2 regions of the Leucobacter sp. 1207-22 genome follow, and region 2 is predicted to be linked to the other one. Evidence: riboswitches for the same ligand, from Rfam matches in the RefSeq annotation. Region 2 holds a riboswitch; the other holds the start of a gene.
What was found. Region 2 has a riboswitch for thiamine pyrophosphate ahead of FW756_RS06280 (ABC transporter substrate-binding protein). Riboswitches for the same ligand answer to the same signal wherever they lie in the genome.
Positions count from the first base shown of each region.

Region 1: linked by a shared signal. The riboswitch ahead of FW756_RS00585 (thiamine ABC transporter substrate-binding protein) and the one ahead of FW756_RS06280 (ABC transporter substrate-binding protein) in region 2 are both predicted to bind thiamine pyrophosphate.

Region 1 covers NZ_VXCR01000001.1:133,280-140,620, reverse strand. Annotated here, with positions in the region: gene sucC (ADP-forming succinate--CoA ligase subunit beta) at 1-937, shown strand, start outside; gene sucD (succinate--CoA ligase subunit alpha) at 971-1,879, shown strand; gene FW756_RS00590 (cell division protein PerM) at 1,989-4,001, shown strand; TPP riboswitch at 4,009-4,118, shown strand; gene FW756_RS00585 (thiamine ABC transporter substrate-binding protein) at 4,115-5,206, shown strand; gene FW756_RS00580 (ABC transporter permease) at 5,203-6,900, shown strand; gene FW756_RS00575 (ABC transporter ATP-binding protein) at 6,897-7,341, shown strand, end outside.
Region 2 covers NZ_VXCR01000003.1:109,814-117,154, forward strand. Annotated here, with positions in the region: gene FW756_RS06270 (ABC transporter ATP-binding protein) at 1-291, opposite strand, end outside; gene FW756_RS06275 (ABC transporter permease) at 288-1,049, opposite strand; gene FW756_RS06280 (ABC transporter substrate-binding protein) at 1,070-2,116, opposite strand; TPP riboswitch at 2,149-2,258, opposite strand; gene FW756_RS06285 (YkoF family thiamine/hydroxymethylpyrimidine-binding protein) at 2,347-3,030, shown strand; gene FW756_RS06290 (NtaA/DmoA family FMN-dependent monooxygenase) at 3,061-4,404, shown strand; gene FW756_RS06295 (proline dehydrogenase family protein) at 4,471-7,341, shown strand, end outside.

The sequences.
Region 1 (7,341 bases), on a different contig from region 2:
CCTCGATATCAAAGGCCACCGTGTCGAACGCGTCATGGTTGCTGCCGGCGCAGACATCGTTGAAGAGTATTACTTCTCCGTGCTGCTTGATCGTGCGAACCGTTCGTATCTCGCGCTGTGTAGCGTCGAAGGCGGCATGGACATCGAGCAGCTCGCCGAGACCAAGCCTGAGGCTCTTGCGCGCGTAGAGGTGTGCCCGATCGAGGGCATCAACGAAGTCAAGGCGTTGGAGATCGCGCGTGCTGCCAACTTCCCAGAGGAACTTGTTCCACAGGTCGCCCAGGTCTTCGAGCGACTCTATGCGGTCTACTCAGGCGAAGACGCAACGCTTGTTGAAGTGAACCCTCTCGTGCGTACGAGTGCAGGCGACATCATCGCGCTTGACGGCAAGATCTCCATTGACGAGAACGCAGAGTTCCGTCAGCCAGATCACGCGGGGTATGTCGACAAAGCCGCTGAGAACCCGCTGGAGTGCAAGGCAAAAGAACTCGACCTCAACTATGTGAAGCTCGATGGCGAGGTCGGTGTCATTGGAAATGGCGCGGGCCTCGTCATGTCGACGCTCGATGTCGTGGCATATGCCGGTGAAGCTCACGGCAACGTGAAGCCAGCGAACTTCCTCGACATCGGGGGAGGCGCTTCAGCCGAGGTTATGGCGAACGGCCTGGACGTTATTCTCAGCGATCAACAGGTTCGATCGGTCTTCGTCAACGTCTTTGGCGGCATTACGGCGTGCGATGCGGTTGCGAACGGCATCGTCGGCGCGCTCGAAAAGCTCGGTGACTCGGCAAACAAGCCGCTTGTTGTGCGACTCGACGGAAACAATGTCGAAGAGGGGCGCCTAATTCTGAATGAGGCAAATCATCCTCTCGTGATTCAGGCAGCCACGATGGACGAGGGCGCAGCGAAGGCTGCCGAACTCGCGAACGCTCGCTGATCCGCCGCCGAAGACTCCGAAAGAGGCAAGAACATGTCGATTTTTCTGAATAAAGATTCAAAGGTCATCGTCCAAGGCATTACCGGTGGCGAAGGAACGAAGCACGCAGCGCGTATGTTGCAGGCAGGCACGAATATCGTCGGCGGTGTGAACGCCCGCAAGGCCGGGACAACGGTCACACACACGTATGCAGAAGGATGCGAGATCGAACTGCAGGTCTACGGCACTGTTGCCGAGGCGATGGCCGAAACCGGTGCAGATGTGTCAGTCGCGTTTGTGCCGCCGGAGTTCATGCGTGAGGCTGCGATCGAAGCCATTGACGCGGGCATTGGCATGCTCGTGATCATTACTGAGGGCGTACCTGTCAAAGATACGGCTGAACTGTGGGCCCATGCTCAGGCAACCGGAAGCAAGACGCGAATTATTGGCCCGAATTGTCCTGGCGTGATCACCCCGGGGGAATCGCTCGCTGGCATCATCCCCGCAACGATCACTGGCAAAGGTCCCATTGGTCTCGTCTCGAAGTCAGGCACACTGACCTACCAGATGATGTACGAGCTGCGCGACCTTGGCTTCTCAACGGCGATTGGCATCGGTGGTGATCCGATCATCGGTACGACGCACATTGATGCGCTTGCCGCGTTTGAGGCGGATCCCGAAACCGAGGCGATTGTCATGATCGGTGAGATCGGTGGCGACGCCGAAGAACGTGCAGCAGAGTTTATTCGGGCGAATGTGACGAAGCCAGTGGTCGGCTATGTCGCGGGCTTCACCGCCCCTGAAGGAAAGACGATGGGGCACGCCGGCGCAATTGTGTCGGGCTCGAGCGGCACTGCGCAGGCAAAGAAAGAAGCGCTTGAAGCCGCAGGAGTGAAGGTGGGCAAGACCCCCACTGAAGCCGCAACCCTGCTGCGTGAGGTGTATGCAGCGATGACTCGCTAACCCTCACCAGGGGATCGGGCTCGGCATATTCCGCACGGATGCCGGGCCCGATCCATTTTCGGCGCGTATGAACGGTGATGTCGGAGGCCGCGGATAGACTCAACGCACAATGATGAGAAGCATCCTGACGGCCGTGGTTTCGGCGATCGAGGCGTTTGCCGTAGGGCTCGCCGCGTTCGTCGTGATTGTTTTGGGCGCGCTCTTGGTCTGGTGGCAGGCGTTTGATCTTGCCGCAGACCCTGGCGTGGTGTTTGCGAGTGCAGCATCGCTTTGGTCGCTTGCTTTCTTTGTGCCACTCGGGTTCGAGATTCCCGTAGAAACGATGGCGGCGCTTGGCCTGCCACACGAAGCTCTGCAGCTCACGGTGTCACTCGCGCCGCTCGGCATTACATTTGGCGCTGTCGCGCTCGCGGTTCGTGCGGGGTGGCGATGGGCCACTCGTGGAGTGGAAGCTGGTATCGGCGGGATCATCGGCAGCGGGCTTGGCTTCGCAGCATTTGCCACCGTTATGGCGCAGTTTGCGGCGAACTCACATTGGCCCATGATCGGCAGCATCTTGATGCCGGTAGCCGTCTACATTGGCGGGGTGATGGTTGGCTCGTTTGCCTACGTGTGCGTGAACCGTCCAGCAACCTGGCAGTCACTCGTGCGTCGAAGCGAAAAGCAGCTTGCTGAGTTTGGTGTGCCCCAAGCAGCCTCCTTCGGTGCACGCCTCAACGAAACGTTGTACATCGCCGCGCTGCTTTTTGCTGGGTTCGCAGGGCTCGCAGCACTCGGCGTTGGACTGTCGCTTTTTGGTCAGTTTGCCGAGGCGATCGCAATTACGCAGGGCTTGCAGCTTGATGCTTGGGGTGCGATTTGCATCTGGATTGCAGAGCTCATGTATCTTCCCGTGGCCTGGATCTGGGGCGGAGCCTGGCTCACCGGTGCGAGCATCGATCTTGGCAGCGGTGGCGGGTTCTCCGCATTCGCTAGCCCTGAGGCGGTTTTGCCAGCCTTCCCGCTATTTGCTGCATTGCCCGAAGGGTGGGGAACTCTCGGGTTACTCGTCCCGCTCATTGTGGTCATCTTTGGCGTTGTCGTGGGCCATGCCGTGATGCGACGGTTCGCCGAGCGGACTCCGCTTTCACTCCTTGGCCCTGCACTCAGCGCTGCACTGCTGGTCGGGCTCACCTGGGCTTTGCTGTCAGCCATGGGGTCAGGCTCGATTGGGCCGGGAAGCCTGACTGAGGTAGGTCCCAACGCCTGGGCCGTCGGTGGGTTGCTCGCGCTTGAACTCGGCGTGGGAAGCGTGATTGGCCTCCTGACCGCGCAAGCGAGCGCTGGTCTGTTGGGTAAGACACATGAACCTGAGTTCGCTGGAAATCTTGCAAGTGATCCGCTCGAGGCTGGCGGCGCTGACTCGAAGCTGCGTGCCGCACGTGCCGCACGCAGTCATACGCCGTGGTGGACCCTCGGCGACCGTGCCGGCCAACCTGAGACCGGCCCAGTCACTACCGCATCTCCAGTCAACGACGTGCTCCCAGACGATGACGAATTCGCGGATCACGAGACGGCTGCAATCACTGCTGCAGTGGAGCCAGTAGGCACTGCTGTGACTGCAGGTGGCGCCGCTTCGGAAGCGGGAACACGTACTCCAGAACATCCGGAAACCGGTGAGCTGCCTGCGCCAATTTCGCTCAGTGAATACGCCGAGAAGCAGGCGGCAGAGCTTGCCGAAGTTGATGCAGCACTCGCTGAGGTTGAGTATTTCGATAGCGGGGCGACCGCACCCGGTGATTCCCTCTACGAGACAGAGTCTCTCGAGACCACAGATTTCGGCTCATCGTTCTTCTCACCCGAAATCGCGAGTGATGCTGGGGTATCTGAGACGGTAACAGGCGTCAGTCCTGATGACGACATGCCTGCACCGCGCGAGACACCGCTCTACGACCGTGAGGCAGAAGCTGCCGCTGAGGCTCAAGCTGCACTCGAAAGGCAACGTCCGGTCACAGGCCCTGCGCAACAGGAGGCAGAAGAGGCTGCAGCCCTTGCCGCGTATGCATGGGACACCGAGCCTGAAATGCCTGCAAATGAGGAGCATCCTCCCCGGGGTTGGCGAAGAGGCCCGAAGAAGCGCTAGGGTGAGAGGCGTTATCCACGGGAATCCTGACGCGCAGGGTTGAGAGGAAGCTCGCGAGCTTCGACCGTTCAACCTGATCTGGTTCATACCAGCGGAGGAAGGAAGCCATAGCTATGCGCGCCTACAATCCCATCGTTCGTCGCTCACTCGCCACGTCACTGGCGGCTCTTGCACTGTTTTCACTGAGCGCATGCTCGACTGCCCCAGAGGCGAAAAGCAACGACGTGACGATCATCGTCCACGATAGTTTCGTTGACGGCCCCGAATTTGAAGCTGCGGCGAGTGAAGCAACCGGTTATGACGTCAAGGTCGTCACCGCCGGTGACGGTGGGGAACTCACCAACAAGCTCGTGCTCACCAAGAATGCGCCGATTGCTGATGCGTTCTTCGGCGTTGACAATACCTTTGCCTCGCGCCTGATTGAGAACGACGTCGTTGACATCTACGAACCTCAGGACATGCCAGCCTCTGCCTACGAGTACGCGCTGAACGAGGCGGGAGCTCCTTCGTCGACAGGAGACCACCAGTTCGCGATGGTCGGCGTGGACCAAGGGGCAACGTGCATGAACATCGACCCGGCGTGGTTCGCTGAGCAGGGCATTGCAGAGCCGAAGTCGTACGCCGATCTTGCGAAGCAAGAATACAAAGGCTTGACTGTGCTCATCGATCCACTCTCGTCTTCGACCGGGGCATCGTTCCTTGCTGGCACTGTTGCCGCGTTTGGTGAAGACGGATACGCGGCGTACTGGCAAAGCCTTGTCGACAACGACGCACGTGTGGTGCAGGGCTGGGACGACGCGTACTACGGCCAGTTCACGCAGGGCGGTGATGGTACCTACCCGATTGTGCTTTCGTACAGCTCGTCTCCTGCGTGGACCCTGACCGATGACGGCAAGGCCACGACAACGAAGGCGCTGCTTGACACCTGCACGACCCAGGTTGAGTATGCTGGTGTGCTCGCTGGCGCACAGAACACCGAGGGCGCTGCCGCAGTCATTGATTACCTGCTCTCGCCAGAGTTCCAGCAGCAGATTCCTGACGCAATGTACATGTACCCCGTCGACGCTGAAGTTGAAATGCCTGCAGATTGGGCAGCGTTTGCCCCAATGCCGACTGCTGAGCAGTCAAACGACTTGCTCCCCGCAGAGATCGAAGCTGGCAGGGAAGCCTGGCTGAAGCAGATCAGCGCAACGCTGGGCCTGTGAGGCAGAGTCCCTGGCGAGTTGCGGGGTGGGCGATCGCGGTAGCAATACCGCTCGCCTTCCTCGCACTCTTCTTTGTCTGGCCGGTCGTCGCACTCGTTGCGACTGGCTTGGTTGATGACGGACAGGTCTCGCTTGCGGCTTTCGGTGACGCGGCAGCGGATCCACGCACATGGCGCGTCCTTGGCAACACCCTCGCCCAGGCCGGAACTGCGACGCTGATCGCTCTGGTGCTCGGGATGCCAGCGGCATATGTGCTGTATCGATTGGATTTCCGCGGACGCGGATTGCTGCGCGGCTTCCTCACTGTCCCATTCGTGCTCCCGACCGTCGTGGTGGGTATCGCATTCACCTCGCTGTTTGGCCCCGGGGGATCATTGCATTGGCTTGGCCTCGATGGCTCCTTCATCGCGATCGTCCTTGCGCTGGTGTTCTTCAACATCACCGTTGTGGCGCGCACGGTTGGAGGCTTCTGGTCGCAGCTGGACACGCGCACTGCTGAAGCGGCTCGAATGCTTGGCGCCACGCCAGCCAGAGCATTCTTCACCATCACGCTGCCGGCTCTCGCACCTGCGATTGCGTCGGCGGCCGCGCTCGTATTTCTGTTCTGTGCAACGTCCTTTGGCGTCGTGCTGATTCTCGGCGGTCGCGAGTTCGCGAACATTGAGACCGAAATCTATCGATTGACGGTGCAGTTCCTTGATTTGCGCAGTGCAGCGGTGCTGTCGATCACGCAGTTTGTCATTATCGTGCTCGTGCTCTGGGTCTCAGCCCGTTTGAAACGTGCAGGGAGCAGTTCGGGGGAGCAGTCTGCAGCGATCAGGCACGAGCGTGCGGCGGCGCGGCGGGTGCGGATCAGCGATCTGCCGGTTGTGCTCACCTTCGCAGTGACCGTGCTGCTGATTCATCTTGCTCCGCTGCTTTCGCTGTTCGTGCGCTCGCTCCGTGCCCCTGATGGGAGTTGGAGTTTCGCAGGGTATCGCTCGCTGGTGGTACCGCACGAGAGCTCCCCGCTGCGGGGGAGCGTGTTTGACGCAATGGGGCTCTCCATCGGCATCGCGATCATTGCGACTGCGATTGCGGTGCTGCTTGGATCCCTAGTTGCTCTGGTCCTCTCGCGGAAGCCGCGTTCGGCAGGGCTCAAGCGTGCAATCTCGCTCTATGACGGTGCGATGATGTTGCCGCTTGGCATCTCTGCCGTCACGCTCGGCTTCGGCCTGCTTCTCACCATGCATCGGCCGCTCGGCCTTGGCATTGATCTGCGTACTTCAACGGTGCTTATCCCCATTGCGCAGGCACTCGTCGCACTGCCGCTCGTCGTACGTACGATCTTGCCCGTGTTGAACAGCATTGATCAACGCACGCGGGAGGCAGCGATGATGCTCGGGGCGAGACCCATGCATGTGCTGCGCACGATTGATCTCCCGTTGCTTGGTCGATCCGCCGGCCTCGCTGTCGGGTTTGCGTTTGCGGCTTCACTCGGTGAGTTTGGTGCGACATCGTTCTTGGTGCGACCAGACGCGCAGACACTGCCGGTAGCGATTGCAGCACTCGCGTCGCACCCTGATCCTGCGAGTTATGCGTCAGCGCTCGCAGCAGCGGTCGTGCTTGGCATCGTCACCGCGACGATCATGCTCCTCGCGGAGCGAATGAGATTTGATACTGTCGCCGCAGGCGGAACAGGAGGCGAGTGGTGAACACCCAACCGCAGCACACCAGCGGACTGATGGCGAGAAACGTCACCGTGGGGTACACACGTGACGTCGACGTGGTGCGTAACGCCTCATTTACTGTGCCCCGAGGTGAGGTCGTTGCGTTGCTCGGCGCTTCAGGCAGCGGCAAGTCGACGCTTCTGCGAGCAGTTGCTGGGCTTGAACCCGTGCGCGCTGGCGGTATTTCTTGGAATGGTGTCGATCTTGTGGAGGTTGCTCCGCACAAGCGTGGCTTCGGACTGGTCTTTCAAGACGGTCAGCTCTTCACGCATCGCACGGTTGCTGAGAATGTTGCCTACGGGTTGCGTGTGCAACGACTTCCACGCGTGGAGCGCGAGGCACGGGTCACCGAGCTGCTTGAACTCGTCGGCCTTCCCGGCACACATGCGCGACGCGTCACTGAGTTGTCCGGCGGCGAACGTCAGC
Region 2 (7,341 bases):
ATCGACCATATTGCGCCACGGAAGAAGCACGTCTCTCTGCGGCATGGAAGCGAATGGGCGAAGCGCCCCCATTGCGGCTGGGTCAATCACAGTGCCGCCATATCGGATCTCACCCGAACCTGCACGCACTGCACCAGTGAGGAGCGATAGCAGCGTCGACTTTCCACTTCCGCTCGCACCGACGAGCGCCACAATTTCGCCAGGGGCGACGCTCAGGTGCAGATCTTCAAGCACCCGGTGCGAGCCAAACCCAGCCGAAATACCATCAAGCTCAAGTAGCTGTGCGCTCACGCGACTTTCCCCCGTTCGACTCTGAGCCACGGCACGGTGATCCGCTCGATCAGCATGACCGCCCCGTAAAGCGTCAGCGTCAGCACCGAACTCATCGTCACGGCTGCAAGTACCAGGTCAGTGCGGAACACATGCTTCGCCGACTGCATGTACACACCGAGCCCAGCGATTGCGCCAGCGTACTCAGCGAAGATCGTTCCGACGACGGCGTACGTAATCGAGATGCGCAATGCGGAGAAGAACGATGGAATGCTCGCGGGCAGACGGATCAAACGAAACACCTGCCACTTTCCTGCCCCCATCGAGCGCAGTAGTGCTTCGGCCTCAGGGTCCGCTTCCGCGAAGCCTCGCAACAGTCCAACCACCATGGGAAAGAATGTCACGAACGCGACGAGGAGCACCTTTGGCAAGAGTCCGAACCCGAACCAGAGCACGACGAGTGGCGCGAGTGCGATCAGGGGGAGCGTCTGGCTGACGACAAGAATCGGGAGGATCGCCCGTCGCAGGAGAAGCGAAAAATCGAGCAGGGCTGCCGCAAGAAACGCGACAACCACCGAAAGGCTAAAGCCAACGACCGTTGCAGTCAGCGTCGGAATGAGGTGTCGTACGAGGGCATCGCGCTCGGTGAAGCCTGCTTCAGCGATGCGCGTGGGGGATGGCAGCATTTCTTGCGGTACGAGTCCGCCTTGTGAAGATGCCTGCCACACCCCGAGCAGTACACCGCACGCGAGCGCGGGCGGCAGCACAAGGGCTGCCACCCGCGCACCTCGTGACTGGCTCACTTCAGCAGTTCGTCGGTGTAGTAGGTGCTCCAGTCGGGTTCAACGGTGACTGGCTTTCCCTGAGCATCAGCCAAGAAGCCGCCCTCGAAGAGGAAGCTGCCAAAGTTGTTCCACGCCTCGGGGTTTGCCGCGCCAATCGCATGCCCCTCCTGCACGAGGTAGCCGTCTTCAGCCATGAGCTTGGCGCTGCGCTGCACGAGTTCGCGAGCTGTGCCCAAGGTGTCGGGGTTTGCGTCGATAAGAATCTCAGCGGCCTGCTCGGGGTGATCAGCAGCGAACTGGTAGCCCTTCGCGACCGCGTTCACAAACGCTCGGGCCTCATCGGGGTGCGCTGCGAGGTACGCGTCGCTCGAAATGATTCCGGTTGACTGCTGCTCAGGCACGCCGAAGTCTTGGTAACGCCATGCCTGGTAGGGGTGACCGTCAATGTCATTTTGCAGGTTCTCCCAGGTCGCAACCGACAGCGTGAAGTCGATGCGGCCCTGCGACAGGGCTTCGTATGCGCCCGTGTCGAGCACGACCTCTTCAAAGGTTCCGGTACCCCCGTCGCCCTGGATCGTTGATTTGGCGAGCGCAGGGAAGAGTGGCGCACCAAAGCCACCGAAGATCTTGCCATCGAGGTCCTTCGGGCGAGTGATGTCTTCACGACTGTTCAGCGCGACCAGGCGCCCCGTATCAGTCTGGGTGACTCGATAGACCGAGATGACATCAAGCCCGGAGGTGCGAGCCATCTGCACGCCTGACTGCCCGCCAATCCCAAAGTCTGCCTCGCCTGCCGACACCAGCTGGGTGGATGATGTCGAGCCATACGGCAGAATCTCGACGTCGAGCCCGGCGTCTGCGAAGTACCCCTCAGCCTCAGCGACATAGACGCCGATGTGGTTGGTGTTCGGCGCCCAGTCGAGTGCGAAGGTGACAGATTTCTCTGCTTCGCCAGCAGCATCCGGGGTGCTAGTACTGCAGCCAGCGAGTGCCAAGGCTGCCGCGGCGAGTGCAGCCGTTGCTGCGATCGCGCGGCCAAAGGTATGTGGGTGATGACGCATGTGCGTGCCCTTTCAGTGTTCACTGGGCACGGGTATGTAGAAGAGTGTCTCCCTGCGCTGGCATGATCCAGATCAGGTTCGACGGTCGAAGGTTGATGACCTTCCTCTCAGCCCGGCCTACCGGACTCCCGTGTGAGCTTCACCGTAACAGAATCCGCATACCCGCGTTGGTTCGTGCCAGAGAGGGCTGCACGGTAGCGCGGAATTTGCGATCCCCTATGGTTGATCGTGTGACCGCACCAGACGTTGCCCCCGTTGCCCCTGTTGTTCCTGTTCAGTCGCCTGCGCAGCCGCTCGCGCATGCGGCTGCGCCAGCCCTCGCCCCAGAACAGTACGGCGTCGGTGCGCGATTTACCCTCTCGGTCTATGACTCTGATTACGTGCGCATCATTCTGGGTGCGCTCGCAGACGCAAATCGTGACGGGCTCACCATCGAGACGAACGACATCTCCACCTTCATCGGCGGATCTGAACAGCGTGTGCTTGAGTTCCTGAGTGAGGTCATCGCAAGCGCTGCGAGCACTGGCGTGCACCTATCTGCAACGATTCTGCTGTCGCGCGGATGCCCTGGTGAGCTGACGTGTGCTCTGCCTGCTGGCGTCTCGGCTGTGGGCGCAGCCTCGGTGGTGCTTGCACCCACTGGAGTGCGAGCTCGCGCGCACTGGTCGCTGTACCCGTTGCTTGATGGTGACTCGACTGGCGACCACATGACGCCCATTTATGCGGCGATTGAAGCTGCCAAGCACGCAGGGGTGTATTCGGGCTCGGATCACTTCGCAACACGACTCGATGGTGATCTCGCTGATGTGCTCGCAACCGCAGCAAACGGGTGGATCGGCGTCGGTGCTGTGGTGCAGCACGTCACGACTCACCTCACGGTCTCGCTGAACAGTCCGACCGCGATCGCGGACTGACGAGTTCGACGTCAAACGTAAGGGGAACCAGTGACACAGTCTCAGACCGGTGACGACACCGCCCGTCAGATGCACCTGGTTGCCATGGTGAACCCGCCGACCAGCCAGTACGCAGAGAACTGGCGCAACCCGCTCTCGCGAAATGACTGGCTGAGCGGCAGGTTCTTTGCTGATCTTGCGCGAACGCTTGAGCGCGGCTGCTTCGACATGATGTTCTTCGCTGATGCGCTCGCGGTTCCTGAAGATCGCGCTGGTGAGTTCGCCACGACGCTGCGTACTGCTGGCAAGGGGAGTATCTACTTCGATCCGCTCACCCTCATTTCGCACGTTGCCGCGGCAACGACGCATCTTGGGCTCGGGGCAACGGTGTCGACGAGTTTTGTGCCTCCGTATGCGATTGCGCGGCAGTTGCTTTCGGTAGATCACCTCTCTGGTGGTCGTGTTGCTTGGAACATTGTCACGTCGACGACCAACGCTGAAGCCCGGAACATGGGCCACGAGGCAATTGCCTCGCCCACCGACCGCTACGACCATGCGGATACGGTCGTCGAAACCGTGCGTGAACTGTGGCGGTCATGGGACGCTGATGCGCTCGTGTGTGACCAGACAAGCGGGGAATTTGTGGACGCGGATCGTGTGCACCGCATCCCGGAGGGGTTGCTGTCACGGGGCCCGCTCACCCTCCCGCGGAGCACGCAGCGCGAGCCGGTGCTCATGCAGGCGGGTTCGTCTCCACGCGGCCGAGCGTTCGCAGCGCGCTGGGCAGAGATTGTGTTCGCAATCGGCGACTCTGCTGACCACATGCGTGAGCTGCGGACCGAGCTCCGGGAGCGGGCGCGACTTGACTACGGGCGCGACCCGAATTCCATTCGGGTGTTGCAGGGTGCGCAACCGATCGTTGGCGCGACCGATGCTGCCGCCACCGCGAAGCTCGCCGAGTTGCGGGCGGCCATCGACCTGCCGTCAGCGGTGACGAAGCTTGAGCGGTTGTTACACGCAGATCCGCTGGACGTGACCGCGTCTGCGGTCGAGGTGCTTGATGCACACCGTGGTGCAACCGGAAGCACAGGTTTTGAAGACATGCTGCGTTCGGTGAGTGAACGCCGGTCATTCACCGTCGCTGATCTCGCACTTGAGCAGGCGATGAATCAGTTGCATCCGCAGCTCGTTGGCTCGCCAGCGTCGATCGCTGATGAGCTAGAGCAGCTCTTCCAGACCGAAGCTGCTGACGGCTTCATCATCTTCCCGGCGCTCTATCACGCGTCGTTCGAGGACTTCGTAAACGGTGTCGTCCCCGAACTGCAGCGTCGTGGAGTGTTCAGGAACTCGTATGGTTCCTCAACGCTCCGCGGGACACTTGGGCTGAGTCGCTGAGAACACACAGCGAACATCCGCGTGTTTCACGCCACCCTGTGTCGATTCGAGCTTTAGGGTAAAGACATGGCAGAGCAGGTGTTCCCTTGGGCAGCAAGCGTCCCCACGATAGTGGATCGTGCGGCACAGTGGCGGGATGCAGCGCAGGCGCATGGATCCGCCGACTCAGCTGACTTCAGCTTGCTCGCTGGAATCTCAGGCGACCCGTCACAACGGGAATTCGTCAACCGTCTTGTTGAAGTGCTGTTCGGCACCGAAGACGCGTTTACCGCTGCAACGGGGTTGCGCGATGCGTCACAAAACATGCCTGACTCGATGCCGATGAAGGATCGACTGTTGCTTCGAGCGAGCGGTACCGTGTCGTTCGGTCTGCCGTGGCTCGTGAAGCCGCTCGCCCGTAGACACCTGTTGGGTCGGGCATCGGAGCTCATCGCGCCGGTCCGCATCGCGGTAAACACGAAAGACGGCACAACGAAGTTCACCGGCGTCACCGAGGCGCTGCGCGCGATCTCCGATGAGGGGTGCGCGCCGGTTGTCACGCTGCTCGGCGATGCGATCTCTGGCGACGAAAGCGCTGCGGTGGAGGTCACCCGTCTCACGGCACTCATCGAACATCCTGCAGTGCACCAGGTTGCGATTGATCCCGGCCGCCTCGTTGCGCGATCACGCGGAGGGGAGTGGGCGATCGATGCCGATGCTACCCGCGTCGTTGCAGCACTTGCCCCGCTCGTGCTTGCTGCCGTTGAACACGATGTCACGGTCACGCTTGAGCCGTCTGATCTGGCCTGGGTCCGGTTGCTTCCCACGATTGTGCGCGGCACCCTGAGCGACCCGAATGCCAAACGCCTGCGCTTTGGCGTGCGCCTGCCGAGCGATCTTCCTGAGTCGCGCGAGCTCTACGCAGAGCTGCACTGCTTCGCTCAGACGCACGTCGCGCAGGGCGGAGCCCCGCTCGAGGTGGTCATTGGTCAGTCGCGTTTTGCTCCGCGTGAGCGGATCCGCTCAATTCTCTCCGGCCTCGCCGTGCCAGTGATCGAAGAGCAGCTGGAAGCTGACGCGCAGTTCATGCGCCTCATCGAGCTGGTGCTGCACCCTGGGCGTGCGGCGGTGATTCGCCCCGTGATCGCGACGGAAGAGCCGCGCATTGCTGCGGCGGTGGTCGAGGTCGCCGAGGTGCTGGAGTCGACCGCGCTCTACAGCTTCCGGTTGCGCAGCGGCGTGAGCCCGCAGCTTGCCCAGGCACTCCGCGCCCACGCTGAAGTGCAGGTCGTGCTGCCCCTATTGCCGCGCGACGAGCATGCCGGAGCCGTCGAAACCCTCGTCGGCTACATCGCTGAGTTTGCGGCGGCGGATCTCGACCCAGATCCAGACGCAACATTCATGGAGTCCGCAGGTCTCGCGCAGATGCCTGCACCGACGTCGCATCGCACGCAGCATCGCGCGCGTGAGTGGGATCCGAGCGAGCGTGACAGTGCGCTCTTCTACAAGGCCCCCGATGAGACCACTCGCTTTGATACCGGCGGCCTGACCGCTGCCGTACTCGGACTCAACCAGCAGGAAACGGGCGAGGTCACCCTCGAAGAATTTGGCCCTGCACGCACCATTCCTGCAGTCTCGGCCTCCGGCTTCGCGAACGAACCACTGACGGACGCGAGCGTCACTGCCAACCGGGCCTGGGTACGGGAACTGCTCGTGCGATCCGCGACCCTGGCAGCCGGCTCAGATGCCGTCGACGCAACGATTGCGCTTTCAGCGGCGGATCTCGACCCTGCTGCAGCAGCTCAGGCCGCGCGCGAGGCCGCAGCAATGTGGGCGAGCCAGTCACACTCGATTCGTGCGGTGCGCCTGCGCCGAGCAGCGCTCGCGACCGCGGCCGCACGCGACCGTGTCTTTACCGAGCTTGCCGCTGCGACCGGCGCTCCCGCCCGCGTGCTCGACGCGCAGGTCAACCTCATCATTGACGCCGCAAGGTACGCGGCCCAGCTTGCCGAGGGCCTGCAAGCGATGCGCGGCGCAACCTTCGTACCTGACCGTCTCGTGCTCGTATTTGGTGACGAGCAGGCATCGCTCGGTGTGCAGTGCAGTGCGGTGCTTGCAGCGCTCGCCGCAGGCAGCGGCGTGTTGTGGGCGGTGCCCGCCGAACTCGTGTCCCCTGCACAGGCCTGCGTGGAGGAGTGGGAAGCTGGCGGCCTCACCCCGGGTGCAGTCAGGGTTGTTGGCTTGACGGTCGAAGATACGCTCGCCTCGCTCGGCGCGAGCCCCATGGTCGATCGGGCGGTCGTGTTTGGCCGTCGTTCGCTCGGTCGTTCGCTCGCGCGGCACCGCCCAGACCTACGGGTCGAAGGGCACTTTGTTTCTGGTTCTTCCATGTTGATCACGCCAACTGCCGAGGTTGAACGCGCGGTTGCTGACCTGATTGATTCCGCGTTCCGCTCCGACGGCAGCACCCTAGATTCCATGAACCGCGTGATCTTGCTGGGGAGCATGGGTCGCTCGAAGGTCTTCCGTGAGGGGCTCGCCGAGGCCGTTCGTGCGCTGCGGGTCGGCGACTCCGTGCGACCTGATGGTGGCGCGGATCCGCTTGCGTACGATGTCGGGCCGCTTCCAGCGCCGCCGTCTGCGGCTGGTCTGCGCGCACTGACGGAACTTGGCCGTGGTGAAGAGTGGCTCGTGCAGCCGCGCATGCTGAGCGAAGACGGCAGGCTGTGGAGCCCCGGCGTTCGGATGGGCGTATCGGCGAAGTCGCAGTTCTGGGATGACGCCGTTGGCATGCCAGTGGTTGGTCTCACCCACAGCGCTATGCTGTCTGACGCGATTGCACAGCAGAACGCGCTCGGCACCGGCGCTGCGGCTGGCCTGCAGTCGTGGGACGAGCGGGAGATCGAGACCTGGCTCGAAGACGTGAGCGCCGCGACACTGATGGTGAACAAGCCACTC